Regions from separate parts of the Paenibacillus sp. P46E genome, predicted to be linked through region 1. Evidence: riboswitches for the same ligand, from Rfam matches in the RefSeq annotation. Region 1 holds a riboswitch; each other region holds the start of a gene.
What was found. Region 1 has a riboswitch for cyclic di-AMP ahead of A3849_RS24315 (C40 family peptidase). Riboswitches for the same ligand answer to the same signal wherever they lie in the genome.
Positions count from the first base shown of each region.

Region 2: it holds a riboswitch for cyclic di-AMP, as region 1 does, so the genes downstream of both, A3849_RS01850 (hypothetical protein) here and A3849_RS24315 (C40 family peptidase) in region 1, are expected to answer to the same signal.
Region 3: it holds a riboswitch for cyclic di-AMP, as region 1 does, so the genes downstream of both, A3849_RS30970 (NfeD family membrane protein) here and A3849_RS24315 (C40 family peptidase) in region 1, are expected to answer to the same signal.
Region 4: it holds a riboswitch for cyclic di-AMP, as region 1 does, so the genes downstream of both, A3849_RS22680 (resuscitation-promoting factor) here and A3849_RS24315 (C40 family peptidase) in region 1, are expected to answer to the same signal.

Region 1 is NZ_LVYZ01000065.1:16,684-20,376, forward strand. Features, by position in the region: gene A3849_RS24305 (GNAT family N-acetyltransferase) at 15-500, opposite strand; gene A3849_RS24310 (C40 family peptidase) at 829-1,320, opposite strand; cyclic di-AMP (ydaO/yuaA leader) riboswitch at 1,326-1,468, opposite strand; gene A3849_RS24315 (C40 family peptidase) at 1,857-2,285, opposite strand; cyclic di-AMP (ydaO/yuaA leader) riboswitch at 2,343-2,481, opposite strand; gene A3849_RS24320 (hypothetical protein) at 2,702-3,532, opposite strand; gene A3849_RS24325 (M1 family metallopeptidase) at 3,544-3,693, opposite strand, start outside.
Region 2 is NZ_LVYZ01000002.1:104,452-108,144, forward strand. Features, by position in the region: gene A3849_RS01835 (SDR family NAD(P)-dependent oxidoreductase) at 1-140, opposite strand, end outside; gene ytxJ (bacillithiol system redox-active protein YtxJ) at 370-696, shown strand; gene A3849_RS01845 (glutaredoxin family protein) at 693-932, shown strand; cyclic di-AMP (ydaO/yuaA leader) riboswitch at 1,248-1,418, shown strand; gene A3849_RS01850 (hypothetical protein) at 1,553-2,005, shown strand; gene A3849_RS01855 (hypothetical protein) at 2,094-2,279, opposite strand; gene A3849_RS01860 (glycoside hydrolase family 43 protein) at 2,295-3,693, opposite strand, start outside.
Region 3 is NZ_LVYZ01000101.1:3,326-7,018, forward strand. Features, by position in the region: partial or broken gene A3849_RS32630 (InlB B-repeat-containing protein) at 1-564, shown strand, start outside; partial or broken gene A3849_RS30965 (transposase) at 709-933, opposite strand; cyclic di-AMP (ydaO/yuaA leader) riboswitch at 1,175-1,329, shown strand; gene A3849_RS30970 (NfeD family membrane protein) at 1,475-2,047, shown strand; gene A3849_RS30975 (flotillin family protein) at 2,070-3,491, shown strand; partial or broken gene A3849_RS30980 (transposase) at 3,633-3,693, opposite strand, start outside.
Region 4 is NZ_LVYZ01000059.1:11,690-15,382, forward strand. Features, by position in the region: gene A3849_RS22670 (HD domain-containing protein) at 1-94, shown strand, start outside; gene A3849_RS22675 (TatD family hydrolase) at 150-920, shown strand; cyclic di-AMP (ydaO/yuaA leader) riboswitch at 1,119-1,347, shown strand; gene A3849_RS22680 (resuscitation-promoting factor) at 1,637-2,797, shown strand; gene rnmV (ribonuclease M5) at 2,963-3,514, shown strand; gene rsmA (16S rRNA (adenine(1518)-N(6)/adenine(1519)-N(6))-dimethyltransferase RsmA) at 3,511-3,693, shown strand, end outside.

The sequences.
Region 1 (3,693 bases):
ACGAATGATTTGTGCTATTTATCATAGACCATACAATAAAATGGCTTATCGCCCGTTGGAGTCCGGCGTTCATAAGTATCCGTAATCGTAAAGCCACTTTTTTGATAAGCACGAATGGCTCTCTGGTTCCAGGTAAGTACCTCCAGATCTATCTCACGCTCCGGATACCGTGCGAGGGCTGCCTTGACGATGGCGTTCATGAACAGATGCCCCAAGCCTTGCCCGCATAGCTCAGGCCGCATACCAATTCCGAGCCGAACTACACCTTCCATCGGGAACAGCTGTGCAAAGCCACAGAGAAACCCTTGGCTGTTCACCACCGAGACGTATTGCTCACTCCGCAGCCGGGGATCGCCAAACTCAATATCCAGAGCCTGCATTTGCTCCCAGGACATCCAGCCATAAATGTTGTACGGAGGTTTGTATACCCATTCACAAATTTCTGCAGCGTGATTAACTTGCATGGGGACAACGTAAAAAGTTACCGGAGAACTAATCATCCGCCATCCGCCTCCCTTCAGAACGAAACGTTATATCATAATTATATACAAAACGGTTCGATTTCGACGCACAAACAATATATTTTAAAAAATTACAAAAATCGCGGGATTTTATGTTTTGCAAATAACGAGAAGGGTAAGTAATTTTTATAGCAAGTGGAAACGGCTTCGCCGTCCTTTTAAGGACGGTACCCGTATCAGCGAGAAATATAAGGATAATTTATTGCGTGAAACATATAAATTCTTATCTTTGGACAAAAAAACAAGCCCCCTCCAAGATTTCGGCAAAAATCCTGGATAAGAGCCTGTTCGGTTACAAAATTATTGCTTATTGTACATCGTCATTATCTTGGGAATCGGTTGCTACTGCTTGAAAAGCATCTGTGCTCATGATTCGTTTGGCGCCAACGTAGCGGTTGACGTAGTAGCTGTCACCCAGCGAGCTGATGGTTACACCACGCTTGGAAGAAGCGTGTGCGAACTTGCCTTCACCGACATAAATGCCGACATGAGATACGCCTTTGCCGCTTGTATTGAAGAATACGAGATCTCCCGGTCTGATATTATCACGGGATACGGCAGTGCCCATCTGGTACTGGGAACCGGACTGGTGGGGAAGGTTAATTCCCATCTTATCAAACACATACATGGTAAATCCGGAGCAATCGAACCCGTTAGTCGAAATTCCGCCGGTGACGTATTTAGTTCCGATGGCTTTGTCGATAACCTGATCCATTTTGGAGTCTGCGAAAGCGCTTCCTGCTCCGATGGTAAGAATGATCGAAAAGCTGAGTAATGCTGCTGCTAGCTTCTTCTTCAAAAGTGAATACCCCTTCCAAATGCCTACGAGGTTAGCTTAAGGGTTCGGTTGAAGGTCCCCTATGACCCCTCTGTAAATAGGAGGTCAATTCACCCAAAATCGGTTCCCCCGTTTCCCTAATGAATAAGGAACTCGGCATGACTATTGATTAGATTAGCTTACGGATTAAAACAATGACAAAACCTTTGTAAATCAGGTTTGAATAATTACAAAAATGTTACTATCAACTCACTGCGATAATTGTAACAAAGACGGAAGCACTTGGCAATCACCTAAAGCATATTAATACATATTTTTTGAGCCTATTAAGAGAAAAATGCTTGATTTACGCTGGTTCTTTACGCTGTAAGTGAGCTGCATGGAAGGTGTTACTGGAATTTTTATCAAAAGAGGTGTTTCAAAGCTCTAAAATGTGTGTAAAAGGGAGAATAAGGAAAAGGAAAAACCCGGAAAATGATTACGGCAATAATCAGCTACCGGGCTTGTATAAATTACTTTTAGTGTTAGAGGTGTAATGTGAGGGGAACAAGCTTCAATTAATCGTAGGCAACAGTCTTGTAAGCTGTAGTGCTCATCACTCGTTTAGCGCCAACGTAGCGGTTGGCCCAGTAAGCTTGACTCAGCGAAGTTATGGTTACACCGCGTGAGCTGGAAGATTGTGCGAATTTTCCGCCACCGACATAAATGCCGACATGGGAGACTCCTGATCCAAAGGTATTGAAGAATACCAGGTCACCTGAACGCAGGTTGCTCCGTGATACGGAAGTTCCAACGCTGAATTGAGCCTTGGACGTGCGCGGCAGGGTAAGGCCGACATTTTTAAAAACATACGAGGTGAAGCCGGAGCAATCGAAACCGCTTGTGCTAGTGCCTCCGAATTTATAGGTGGTTCCGATAGTTTTTGCGATAACGGTGTCCATCTTGGAATCGGCGAAAGCGCTACCGGCTCCGATTGTGAAAATCATCACTAGTCCAAGTGCTGCTGCGGTACATTTCTTCTTAAAATTCTGACTTTTCAAAAGATGTACTCCTTCCAAGGCCTGCGAGGTTAGCTTAAGGATTCGGTAGAAGGTTCCCCTATGACCCCTCTAAAGCGAGATCAATTCACCCAAAATATGGTTCCCCCGCTTCCCGGTGCAGGGAATTTGGCGTTTTATGCACCAGAAGAGCGACGTGTCGACAATTAGTAAATGCTCGGAATGTTAACGTGTTTGAATGTGTTGCATCTGAAAGATTACAAATTTGTTACTAGTGGTACAGGCATCATTGTACCAGAGGATTTACAGTTTTGCAAATACTCTTATTCACTTTGTAATCTAAAAAAGAGTCCCGCCCCCTCAAGGAGCAGTGACTCTTTTATTATGCCGGCTGAGCGGCTTAATTATTGTGGGAATGATTTACTGGACCAAAGGTGGTATTGAGCGGCGATTCCCCACATTTTGAACAGTGTAGTGGGAAGGGGAGAGAACTGTCTAAGCAGAAGTGCCGGCATCCCCGGACAAAAGATCGATGCCGCTCCGCAAGCAAGCATCATGATCACGCCCCCTGCCCCCATTGCAAAAGATAATCCGACAGAAGGAAGGATCACCTTCAGACACACCAAGAGAGAAGAGAGAGTGCCTGTACCACCCGTATACCCGAACTGCATGTACAGCAGTACTTTTCGGATGAAGAACAGATATAGCAGCCAAGCCAGAATGTAAGGCACCAGTTTCAGCAATAACTTATAATCCAGAATCCCGCTTAACAGCAATCTGTACATTTTGGGAAGAAGCCAATACAGGGGCAGGGCTGTAAGCACCCATTCTGCCAGACTGAACAGCATTACCGGAAGCCCATACAGCCGCATACCCGGAAAAAAGAACATCCCTCGCTCCCCCTTACGTTCCTGATGGAGTTCATGGAGCAGTCCAGCGCGGATGAATGGGGAGAGCAGCAGTCTAAATGCGCTTAGCGCCAGAAGCATCCAAAGCCAGTGCTGAACAGCGGAATCGGTACCCAGTGCGAGCTGGCCCTCCACATAATACAGCAGCCTGCCTATCCCGCTGCCGCCCGCATCCTGATCGGGATAGCGCAGAAGTACCGGGACTACAGCGCTTTTAACGAACTTGTACATGAAATAGCCCCAGAACAGCCGGTAAATGAACAACAGAATTAGTATATAAAATTGCTCTTTCATGCTGTGCCAGCCGCGGGATATCGATCTTTTCACAATCCTTCACCTCACCAGACAAGAGTTCCGAGCAGATTTTCAATCAGGTTGGTTATGCTAAGCGTCCATCGTGAGAGCGTATCAGGTTCCAGTGCCGCGAGCCGGAAATTATTCAGATGCTTATTCTCCAGCAGGATGGAATGTTCGGGGTCAATCTCTGC
Region 2 (3,693 bases), on a different contig from region 1:
TGTGTATTAAGCATTTCCAATGCTTCCGATTTCTCCAGATACTGCCCGGCAAAAACGTTATATTTATTCTCCAGAAGCCAGCGCACAAGGAAAAACCCGAGTCCCCGGTCGGCACCGGTAACACAAGCGGCCTTTTTCATGGAATGGGTCACTCCCTCTTATCAGACATCAATATACATAAATCTCCATATCCCCCTACACCTTAGCACGGCAATTGTCATTTATCAACGTCCTCTGCTGGACTATTCTGCTAATGCATTCCCTGCTGATCTTCTTTTTGATTTAATTTTGAACTATGTTACAATCAGGAATATCATTGTTAACAACCGAATTGTTAGCAAAATAAACTACCAGGAGGGTGAACCCCTAATGTCCATACAACAAATCCGCAGTCTTGATGAATTGCATCAATACATTGCACAACCCGGCAAAAAACTGCTCTTCAAGCACAGTACCACCTGCCCGATCAGCGCCAAGGCGAATGAAGAATTCCAGGCTTATGTCCAGAGCTCCGGTACTCCCGCTGCTGTGGTTCATGTGATTGAAGACCGTCCGGTCTCCAACCAGATTGCTGAAGATTTCGGCATCAAGCATGAGTCCCCGCAAATCTTCCTGCTGGAAGATGGTGAAGTCCGGTGGAATACCTCCCACTGGAAAATCACCCGCGATGCCCTCAAGGAAGCTGTGAGCCAATGAGCCAGCCTGTAATCATTTATTCTACAGCCAACTGCAGTGACTGCAATCAGGTGAAGCAGCTGATGAAGGAGCAGGACATTCCTTTTGAAGTACGGGATGTAATGACCAGCACAGTCTATCAGGAAGAAGTTGAGAAGCTGGGCTTCATGGGCGTTCCTGTTACAGTCTCCGGAGCACATGTCGTCAAAGGGTTCAATCTGCCCGAGCTGAAGGAGCTTATCGCAGCCGCAAAATAGATATACCCGAACGCTGGCAGGAGAATGCCGCGTACGGATTCATTGGTTCACTTGCACAAAAGGGTATCCGGGAGCTGTTTGCCCCTGGATACCCTTTTGTCTTGCCTAGGAAATGGTCCGCATTCTAAGGCAGAAATAAAAACCGGCGTGCGAATGAGATAATGGGCCAATATTCAGTAAGATATATGGTTTTATCCGTTTATTTCCTTCGAATTATCCGATTTCAACGTGAAATTGGCGCAGCACCTCCCTTTTCCTTTTTTACAAAGACCTCCCCGAAGCAGTATGATTCGTTTTGAAAGTAATTCATGAAAAATTACATGAACGCTGAATTCCCGGCACACGGGAAACGGGGGAACCACCGGGCCACAAGGCCTTATTGGGGTGAATCCTAAAGAGACTGTAGAAGTGCGGTCTCACAAGGTAGGGCGACTCTCACCGTCCGAATCCGACAGCTAACCCCGTAAGCGTATAGAGAGAGATCTTAACCCGCCAAGCTTAAGCGCCAGGTTTATTTAAGCCTGTACCGAAGCCGCAGCAGAGGTTCTCCTCTGCTGCGGCTTTTTTGCATAATTATTTAAACTGATAAAGATTTCATATTATGAAAGGATCGTGAGATCATGCCAGACCCAGTATCGCTTCAGCCCGCTTCCGAAGCCCGGTTTGCGGAGTATGTTCAGAAATACAGCAGGAATGTCTGTGCACTCAGCAGCCTGCTGCTCGGGCAGGGTACCGGGGCCGAGGAGGCTACGATTAAGACCTTCGCAGTGCTCTATGAGCCTTTCCTGAAAAAGAGCTTCGACCCGCAGGCCTTCTCCCTTGAAGCCTACCGTGCGTGCATTCAGCAATGCTCCCGGCTTGCGCAAGCCCAAAATCCTGGCTATGCAAATGTGCTGTCCTGGGAACATCAGCTTGTACAAGCGCTCCGGTATGGCATGGTGCTCCCCCTGCCCGAAATTAGCGCCATTCTCCAGAGAAGTGTGCCCGACCTTAAGGCGCAGCTCAGACAGGTGCGCGAACAAATGGCGACGCAGGCGGTCTTACTGCCGAAATCCAGTTTAACTGCCGGGTGAGGTGCGTGAGCGTTCAGCTTTTAACGTCATATATTCAGGTATTCAGGCAAAAGAGCTGCGGCATCCTGCCACAGCTCTCTCTATTTGCCTAGCGCTTGCCTTTGCCTCCCTTGGCGAACCTCAAGAAAGCCATGCAGCAGCCTAATAATCCTATACCCAGCATTAACGTCTGCAACGCTCCGAGCCAGGTTGAGCCTTCCGGCCGGATCAGGCTGCTGATGATAATCAGCAGAATCGAAGCCGCTACCAGCAAAGGCGTTCGTTTTTTCTTCATGAATAGTACCACTCCTTACTTATAAGGTACACCATATGAAGTGGTTTCGCCAGAACCGGCTGGATTTGTTACATACTCAAAAAAATCAAAATCAGCATAATGCTGATGCTTTACACGATCCGCACAGGTCAAGCCAACAAAAGAACCTGTAAACTCACCATACTTGCTGTATTCATCCGAGAACTTGGTAGTATCGAATTCCTGTCCTATTCTTTCATATACTTTGCCGTCAGCACTCCATTCAAACCAGCTTTTGCGGCCACTGATATTCAGGCGCAAGTAAACCGGAACGTCATTTACGGGAGTTCTGGTATCCACTAATTCGGCCTTTTCCCCATTCTCCAAATGAATAATGGATAATGCACTTTGGCCCAACGTTTCACTATAGTATTTTCTTAAATTGATGTAGTTCATATTATCATAGTACAAAATCAATCCTGCACTATGCTGAGGCACTTCCGGCCGAAATTCCATTTTGGTTGTCACCGTTGCATATATGGATGTCAGTTTTCTGGCTAATATGCTTGCCTTGTTAAGTGATGTTCTGGATTCCTGCCCGCGAATTCTTACATAGCCCGGACGTGATTTTACATCTGCAAAGCTTTCTGGCATTATTCTCGGCGCATAATATTGTATGCCTAATTCTCCAGCATCAAAATCATCGAAGGCCGGAATTTCATTCACCGGATGTTCTGGCAATTTGCTCTCAGGAACAAATTCCTTAGCCAGATTCGTTCCGTCCTCCATCCTCAGCCAACCGTCTGCGGTCCACATCATTTTCTGTATTGCTGTCTCACGTCCCAGCGTACAGCGCAGCTCCGGCACGAACGGTCTTGCACAAAGATGTACCAGATACACTTCACCGAGCTGCGTTTCCACATAGCTTCCGTGTCCTGATTTTTGCAGCACCGAATCCGGATTGAAATATTTAGGTTTTAAATGATCCGGGTCATGCCTCTCGTAGAACTCACCCGGTATGGAGGTCACGATCGGATTCATCGGGTCCTTCTCATAAGGCCCCCACACATTGCCGGCCCGCCCCATAGTTACGCTATGTCCATAACCGGTACCGCCTTCGGCACACATCAAATAATAATAATCTCCACGCTTGGTAAGATGCGGTGCCTCGATGCACCCTCTGTCAGTGCCACCTGTCCAGATTCTCTTAGGATAACCAACGACTTCTTTCTTCTCCGGTGAGTACTCTACCAGACAGATTGCTCCCGGCTTTTCATATCCTTCCCGGGTCTCCCAGTCCAAGGATACAATCCATTTTCTTCCGTCACTGTCGTGCAGGATCGACGCATCAAAACCGGCCGAATGCAAATATACCGGCTCACTCCACGGTCCTTTGATGTCTTTTGCCGTGATTAGGAAATTATCCACATCAAAATATCGGGCATTCATGGAGTTC
Region 3 (3,693 bases), on a different contig from region 1:
CTTGAACTTGCTGATACGAAAGGGCATTGGGCCGAAAAAACTATCGATACTTTTGTAAAGCTCCATGTGATTGAAGGTTACAACGATGGTACGTTCAAGCCGGATGGTGACATCACACGCGCTGAATTTGCAGTGATTCTGGGTCGGGTATTCGATATCAAAAGCGGCAGTAATACTGGTGTTACATTTAAAGATGTTGGTAGCCACTGGGCGAAAGGTGCCATCGAGAAACTTGCAGAGGCAGGGGTTATCAGCGGCTACGAGGATGTTACGTTCAAGCCAGATAAAACAATTACCCGCGAGGAAATGGTTGTCCTTTTATCCCGCATCTTAAACCTTAACACCTTAACAAAGGATACCACCAAAGGTAATTTCGATGACCTGAAGGGTTCCTATGCAGCAAACGAGATCAAAGCTGAAGCACAAGCTGGTATCATAAGCGGCAAAGGAGATGGGAAGTTTGATACAAAGAGCAACGCCACGCGCGCAGAAGCTCTACAGATCATCCTGAATGCGCTGAAGCTCAACCCGCAATTGAAGACACTGTTGGATTCACTTAACTAATGCCGGTTCTCTGAGAAAAAGGGACAAGTGTAATTTGGGGCTGTTGATAAAAGGGGCTGTCCCAAAAGTGGATTTTCTAGGGCGGAAGGCAGTTCTCTTCATTCTTAAAAACCACAAAAAGTGAGTAGAGCAGCGATTCTCCTGTTATTGAAGGATCGCTGCTCTGTTTTTTTGGTCATGGGTGGCTTGCTTTAGCAGATTATGGGCAAGGAAAAGCCATCCGACCTCAAGCGTCACTTTCCCCATAACGCGAAGCATAAATCGCCGGAAGCCCCAGTTGTTCTTCAGTTGTCCACATACACTTCCCGGTTCCGTCATTCGATGCGCGGCCAAGGCGTAACCTTTCTCACTCCGTAGAATTTCCCGGCTACTGCCAACACCGTAAGCACCTAAGGTTATAGTGTGTGCGGCCTTGACTTTGGACGATTGGGACAGCTTGCGAGAAATGGAGCAACAGTGAGTAAATCATCGGCCGAATAAGAGCGAAACCAAAGAATGCGCCTTCATTCGCGGAGGGGAGGCGTTTTTGGCTTCATTTGTCATCCCGGACGTTTTACAATAAATGGCCACAGGCGTAAGATTCAAATCAACAACCGAATGTAAATTAACTGTTCTCATATGGCTGAATTCCGTAATTGGGAACGGGGGAACCAATGATATATGGGGTGAATCCTTGCCGCGTGCTGAATAGCCGCTATGGCAGGGTAGGGCAATCTCGCTGCCCGAATCCGTCAGCTAACCCCGTAAGCCTCGAAGAGAGAGGATGAGCGCCATGATCGATTAACCGACCACGGATAGCCCTGCCGCTTCTGTGGTCTTTTTGCTGCGTGTGCAGGAAGGAAAAGCAGTCTGTACAAGGGACTAGAAATCTCATAACAACGATAATTAGATAGGTTAAGCGTTGGTTTAAATGCTCTATTTAAAATGCTTCAAAGGGGGGATTCTTATCGTTACTGTATTTATTGTGTGCTTCTGGGTTGGACTAATACTCCTCCTCAGCGGCGGATTTCATGGGCATGGCCTGGCGGGTCATCTGCATGCGGGCGGCGGCGATGCTGGTGGCCCCGGCTCTGTGCCCATACTCCCTCTGATGGTGTTTGTCACAGTCTGGGGCGGTACAGGTTACGTGCTTTCCCGGTTCAGCGAAATGAGGATGCTCGCAGTGGTGCTGATTTGTACCGTGCTCGCTCTGCTTCTGGGATGTGTGATGTATGCGGTGCTGGCCCGGGTGATGACCCGGTATGACAGCAGCATGAATGAAATGGATTATGAGCAGGCAGGGCAGCTCGGGTACATCAGTATCCCTGCAGCAGATGGAGCGGTCGGGGAAATGAAATATGTACTGCACGGAACCATGCGCTCCATTGGAGTAAGGGCAGAATCCGGCCAGCAGCTTGATAAAGGCGACAGGGTTATTATTTTGAAGGTGAACAAGGGAATGGCGGCAGTCACCCTCTTCGAGAGGGATATCGATCAATTATAATTCACGGGGAGTGTCAATCTAAATGGTTATTCTGTATGTAATCGCGGCAATTGTTGTTGTTATTCTGCTGGCCTTGTTCAGTATCGTGAACTCTTATAAAAAGGTTCCGCCCAATCAGGCGATGATCGTCTACGGCCTTGGCGGAAAAAGGGTGGTCCAGGGCGGCGGGACATTCGTCATCCCCGGCTTCCAGAACAATAAGACCATCTCCATGATGCTGATGAGCTTCGACGTCATCCCGGCGCAGGCGATGTTCTCCAAGCAAGGCATCAAGCTCAACCTGGAGGCGGTGGCCCAGATTAAGATAAAAAGCGATCCTACCGCTATTCTGACTGCCAGTGAGCAGTTTATCGACCGGCCGGAAGAAGACCGCGAGACGATTATCCTGCATTCGGTGGAGGGCCATTTGCGCGGCTTGATCGGACAATTAACAGTGGAATCCATTCTCAAGACTCCTGACGAAATCAACAGCAAGATGCGGGAGACCTGCTCGGAAGACCTCGACAAGATGGGACTTGAGGTGGTCAGCTTCACCATTAAGAAAATTACGGACGACAAAGGGTATATCGATAATATGGGGGTTCCGGAAATTGAGCGCATCCGCCGGGATGCCAGCATCGCCAAGGCGGAAGCGGAACGCGACATTCAGATCAAGCAAGCCGAAGCGGAGAAAGAATCCTCCATTGCCAAAGCTAATGCACATCAGGCCACCATTGAAGCGGGAACCGCCGCCCGCGCCAAGGAATCTCAGTTTGAGAAGGAATTGAACATTAAGCAGGCGGACTTTAAACTGGAGACCGAAGTGAAGAAAGCACAAGCGGATCTTGCATACGAATTACAGCAGAACAAAATCAAGCAGTCGCTGGTTACCGAGCAGGTCAAGATCACGCAGATGGAAGCGGAGGCGAACCGGACCGTCCGGGAAATCGAAGTTGAGCTGAGACAGAAGGAGCTCGAGGCAACAGTGATCAAGCCTGCTGAAGCGGAGAACCAGGCTACGATCATGAGAGCGGAAGCAGCCAAGCAGCGGCAGATTCTTGAGGCGGAAGCAGAGGCAGCCACCACGACCAAACGGGGGCTGGCAACAGCGGAAGCAGAGCTGGCAAAAGGGAGAGCTAACGCAGAGATTGTTCAATTGGCTGGAGCGGCGGAAGCGGGGGCGCTGGAGAAGAAAGCCGAAGCGTACAAACAGTTCACGCAAGCCGCGCTTACAGTAGAATTCCTGAAAGTGCTGCCGGAGCTGGCTGAAAAAATCGCTTCCCCGCTCGCCAAGGTTGATAAGATTACAGTGATTTCACAGGATGGAGCTTCATCCGGGGTGAATAAAATTACCGGTGATATCGCTAAAATCATGGCCCAGGTTCCTGAATTGACCGAGTCGCTTACCGGCATGAATTTTACAGAGGCGCTCAGCGGGCTGCTTGGCCGGAATAAAGAGCAGTAATTATATAGCGTTATACCATACTATAATACTTCCTACTCGTAAAACAGCGGGGGCTGTCCCAAAAGTAGTTTTCTACGAGTAGAGACAAACCCTTCTCATTTTCAAAACCGTAAAAAGGTCAAAAGAGCAACATTTCTCCCGTCACTGGAGAAATGTTGCTCTTTGTTTTTGGTCATTTGCAGCTTGCTTCAAGAGATTGTGG
Region 4 (3,693 bases), on a different contig from region 1:
CCGCGGGCGGTATCACCTTTATTTTCCGCAGGACAAGCTGCAGAATGTGCTTACACAGCTGCCCGACGCTATTGCTGAGATCTTTGCAAAATAATACAAAAATTTCTGGAATTCATCATAGAAAACAAGACTGAAAGGAAGATGCAAGCATGCGTTTATTCGACACACATACTCATCTGGATGCACCGCAATTCGACGAGGACCGTGAGCAGGTTATTGCCCGTGCGTTAGAGGCTGGTGTCAGCAAGATGATTAACATCGGATTTAACCGGGAAACGATTCCAACGACAATGAAACTTGCAGAAGAGTATGATTATATTTATGCAGCGGTCGGCTGGCACCCCGTGGACGCCATAGACATGAAAGAGGAGGATATGGACTGGATCGCCTCCCTGTGCAGCCATAAAAAGGTGGTGGCTATCGGAGAAATTGGACTTGATTACTACTGGGATACTTCTCCTAAGGAGGTACAGCATGAGGTATTCCGCAAACAGATTGGAATGGCACGGGAACTGAAAATGCCTATCTGTATACATAATCGTGATGCCCATGAGGATGTGGTACGGATTTTGCGGGAAGAGAAGGCAAATGAAATTGGCGGTGTCATGCACTCCTTTTCCGGCAGCTGGGAAACAGCCAAAATGTGTCTTGATCTGGGCTTTCATTTATCCTTCGGCGGACCCGTGACTTTCAAGAATGCCAGGGTGCCTAAAGAGGTGCTTGCCCAGACTCCAATGGACCGGCTTTTGATCGAAACTGACTCCCCATATCTGACGCCTCACCCCTTCCGCGGGAAGCGAAATGAGAGTGCTCATGTGAAGCTTGTCGCCGAGGCGGCAGCGGAAATAAAAGGGATTGATTTACAGGAATTAGCTGAAATTACGTATGCGAACGCACTGGAACGATTTGGAATTGTCTGAAAACGGGAGAAAAACAGGTGAAAAAAGAAGTATAGCCGATATATTAAACTTTTTTAATAAAGAAATGGCTGATTATTACAATATTTTAACGATTTTTTTACGTAAACGTGGTTGAATCGTGCTTTACAACATGCATCAAAACAGGATATCATCTTTTCAGTGAAGTGAGCTGTTGTTACTGTGACAGTCACAATTTCATGGATCGTCTCGCTGAGTCTCCGTATGGAGAACGGGGGAACCAATAATGATCTGCCGCATGTCCGTACATAGAGTACAGCATAGAAATGCCGCAGACTTTATTTGATTTCTTCACGTGGTCTTTGGGGTGAATTTGAGGGCAACCGCCGTGAGCGGGTGACCTGAGATAGGGCGTCTCTCTTATGCCCGAACCCGACAGCTAACCCCGTAAGCGCAAGTAAGAGAGGAAACCTCGTGCATAAACATTCCCGCGTATTCTGACACCCGGAGAGCCACGAAAGAGTCCTCTGTGAACTCTTTTGGGCTTTTTTTGTTTTTTGAATAATGGGGATGTTCCCAGCATACTGTTATATAACAGATGTCTGGAGTAGCTATGCCGAGCAGGCGATCCATGAGCAGGAAACGCTAAAGCAATGCGGGCGTATCCTGTGCAATCTCAAACCTAGTTTCGTCAGAAGTGATAAGTCACCTTTGCTATACAACTTGGACGACGGGGCTATGTAAGGAGGATGGAGAGAGTGGGCGTATTCCAACCAGAAGTATCCCATGATTCGCAATCATCCAGCAGGTCTTTCGCATTACGGTGGAAGCAAGTGAATCCTCGCGTACTTTCGCTTGCAGGCGCAGCATCAATTGTAATCGCGCTGGTAATTCTGCTGTACGTACACGGTCAAAGCATTAAAGAAATAACTTTAGTAATAGACGGAAAGGTACAAACGCTGGAGACGCGGGATGCGCTGCTCAGCGATGTGCTGGCAAAGGAACAAATTTCGCTTCAGCCGCATGATGCTTTATCCATTGGCCTTAGTGATGAAATAAAAGACGGCGACCGTGTCGTAATCAACCGTGCGCAGGCCCTTAAGCTTACTGCGGATGGAACAACCCAAACGCTGTACACGACCGAGGATACCATCGGTCAGGCGATTGACAAACTGGGCATCAGCCTGGAAAGCTACGATAAGATTTATCCTTCGCTCAACACTGCAGTTTCTGCCGACATGGAAATCAAAATTGTCCGAATCAACAAGCAAGTGGTACAGCGGACAACGAATTTGCCTTTCCGAGTGATTAAGACCGCAGACCCCTCCCTGACTAAGGGAACTGTAAGAGTTGCACAAGCAGGCAAACCGGGCGTAATGATCCAGCATATAGAGAAAATCTATAAAGATGGCGAGCTGGCATCTATGCGTATGGTGGGCAAGGAAGTACAGGCGGTTACCAAAGACAAGATCATTGCTATTGGTACCAAAGCACTTCCCAAGGCTGCTGTAGCTACTACTGCAACTTCCAATTCAACCACTACCACAAAATCATCTAAAGTTAGCGCGAACAGCAACAATGTTGCCAGCAAGGCAGGTATGGATTTTGAGTACAAAAAAATAATTAAAAATGTATCCATGACGGCTTATTCATCTGAAGAGCCAGGTATCGGTACCCGTACGGCTTCCGGCACACGCGTAACGGAAGGTAGGACTATCGCTGTAGATCCAGACGTAATACCTATTGGCTGGTGGGTGTATATTGAGGGACTTGGGTTTCGCCGTGCAGAGGATACCGGCGGTGCCATTAAAGGCAACAAGGTAGATGTCTATTATGATTCACTGAGCCATGCCCGTAACTTCGGCCGTAAATCGCGTACGATTTATGTGATTGGACCTGTGAAGCCAGAGCTGAATTAAGCAGCAGATTTTTGCAAAATAGCGTTTTATAAGATATAGTGAGGGTAGCACTTAAGACTGTTACGGAATTATAGAGCTGCCGCTCATCACTTATACATTCTTTAGCCAATAAGAAGGGGAGCGAATCCTCTTCTTTTTGCGTTTCAGAGTAAGGAGTTTTGTAAAATGATCAAGGAATTAATCGTTGTGGAAGGTAAAAGTGATACAGTTGCTGTTAAGCGTGCTGTAGATGCGGATACCATTGAAACAGGCGGTTCGGCAGTGGACCGCAAAGTGATCGCCAGGATTGCGCTGGCCATGGAGCGCAGAGGGGTCATTATTCTAACCGATCCTGATCATGCCGGTGAACGGATCCGGAAGATTGTGTCTTCCAAGGTGCCAGGCTGCAAGCATGCGTTCATTCCTGAAAAAGATGCCACCCGTAAAGGTGATATCGGAGTTGAAAATGCTTCTCCGGAGGCCATTCGTCACGCGCTAGAGCATGTTCATACTTCCTTTGAAGGCGCCCCGGCTCTGATTGGGTTGGAGGATCTGATGGCTGCAGGGATGATGGTACATCCCCGGGCAGCGGAGCGGAGAATGGCGCTGGGCAATTTGCTGGGGATCGGCTACTGTAACGGCAAGCAGCTATACAAGAGGCTGGCGATGTTTGGAATATCACGAGAGGAATTTGTAAATGCTCTCGCGCAAATTGATCAGGGAGGCATTACCTCATGAGTGGCAACAATCATATCTCATCCCCGGTACGCACAAAGGAAATTATCCAGCGTTACGGGTTCTCATTTAAGAAAAGCTTGGGCCAGAATTTTCTGATTGACCAGAATATACTCGACAAGATTGTGGATGCTGCAGGCCTGGACCAGGCAGCAGGTGCACTAGAGATTGGACCAGGCATT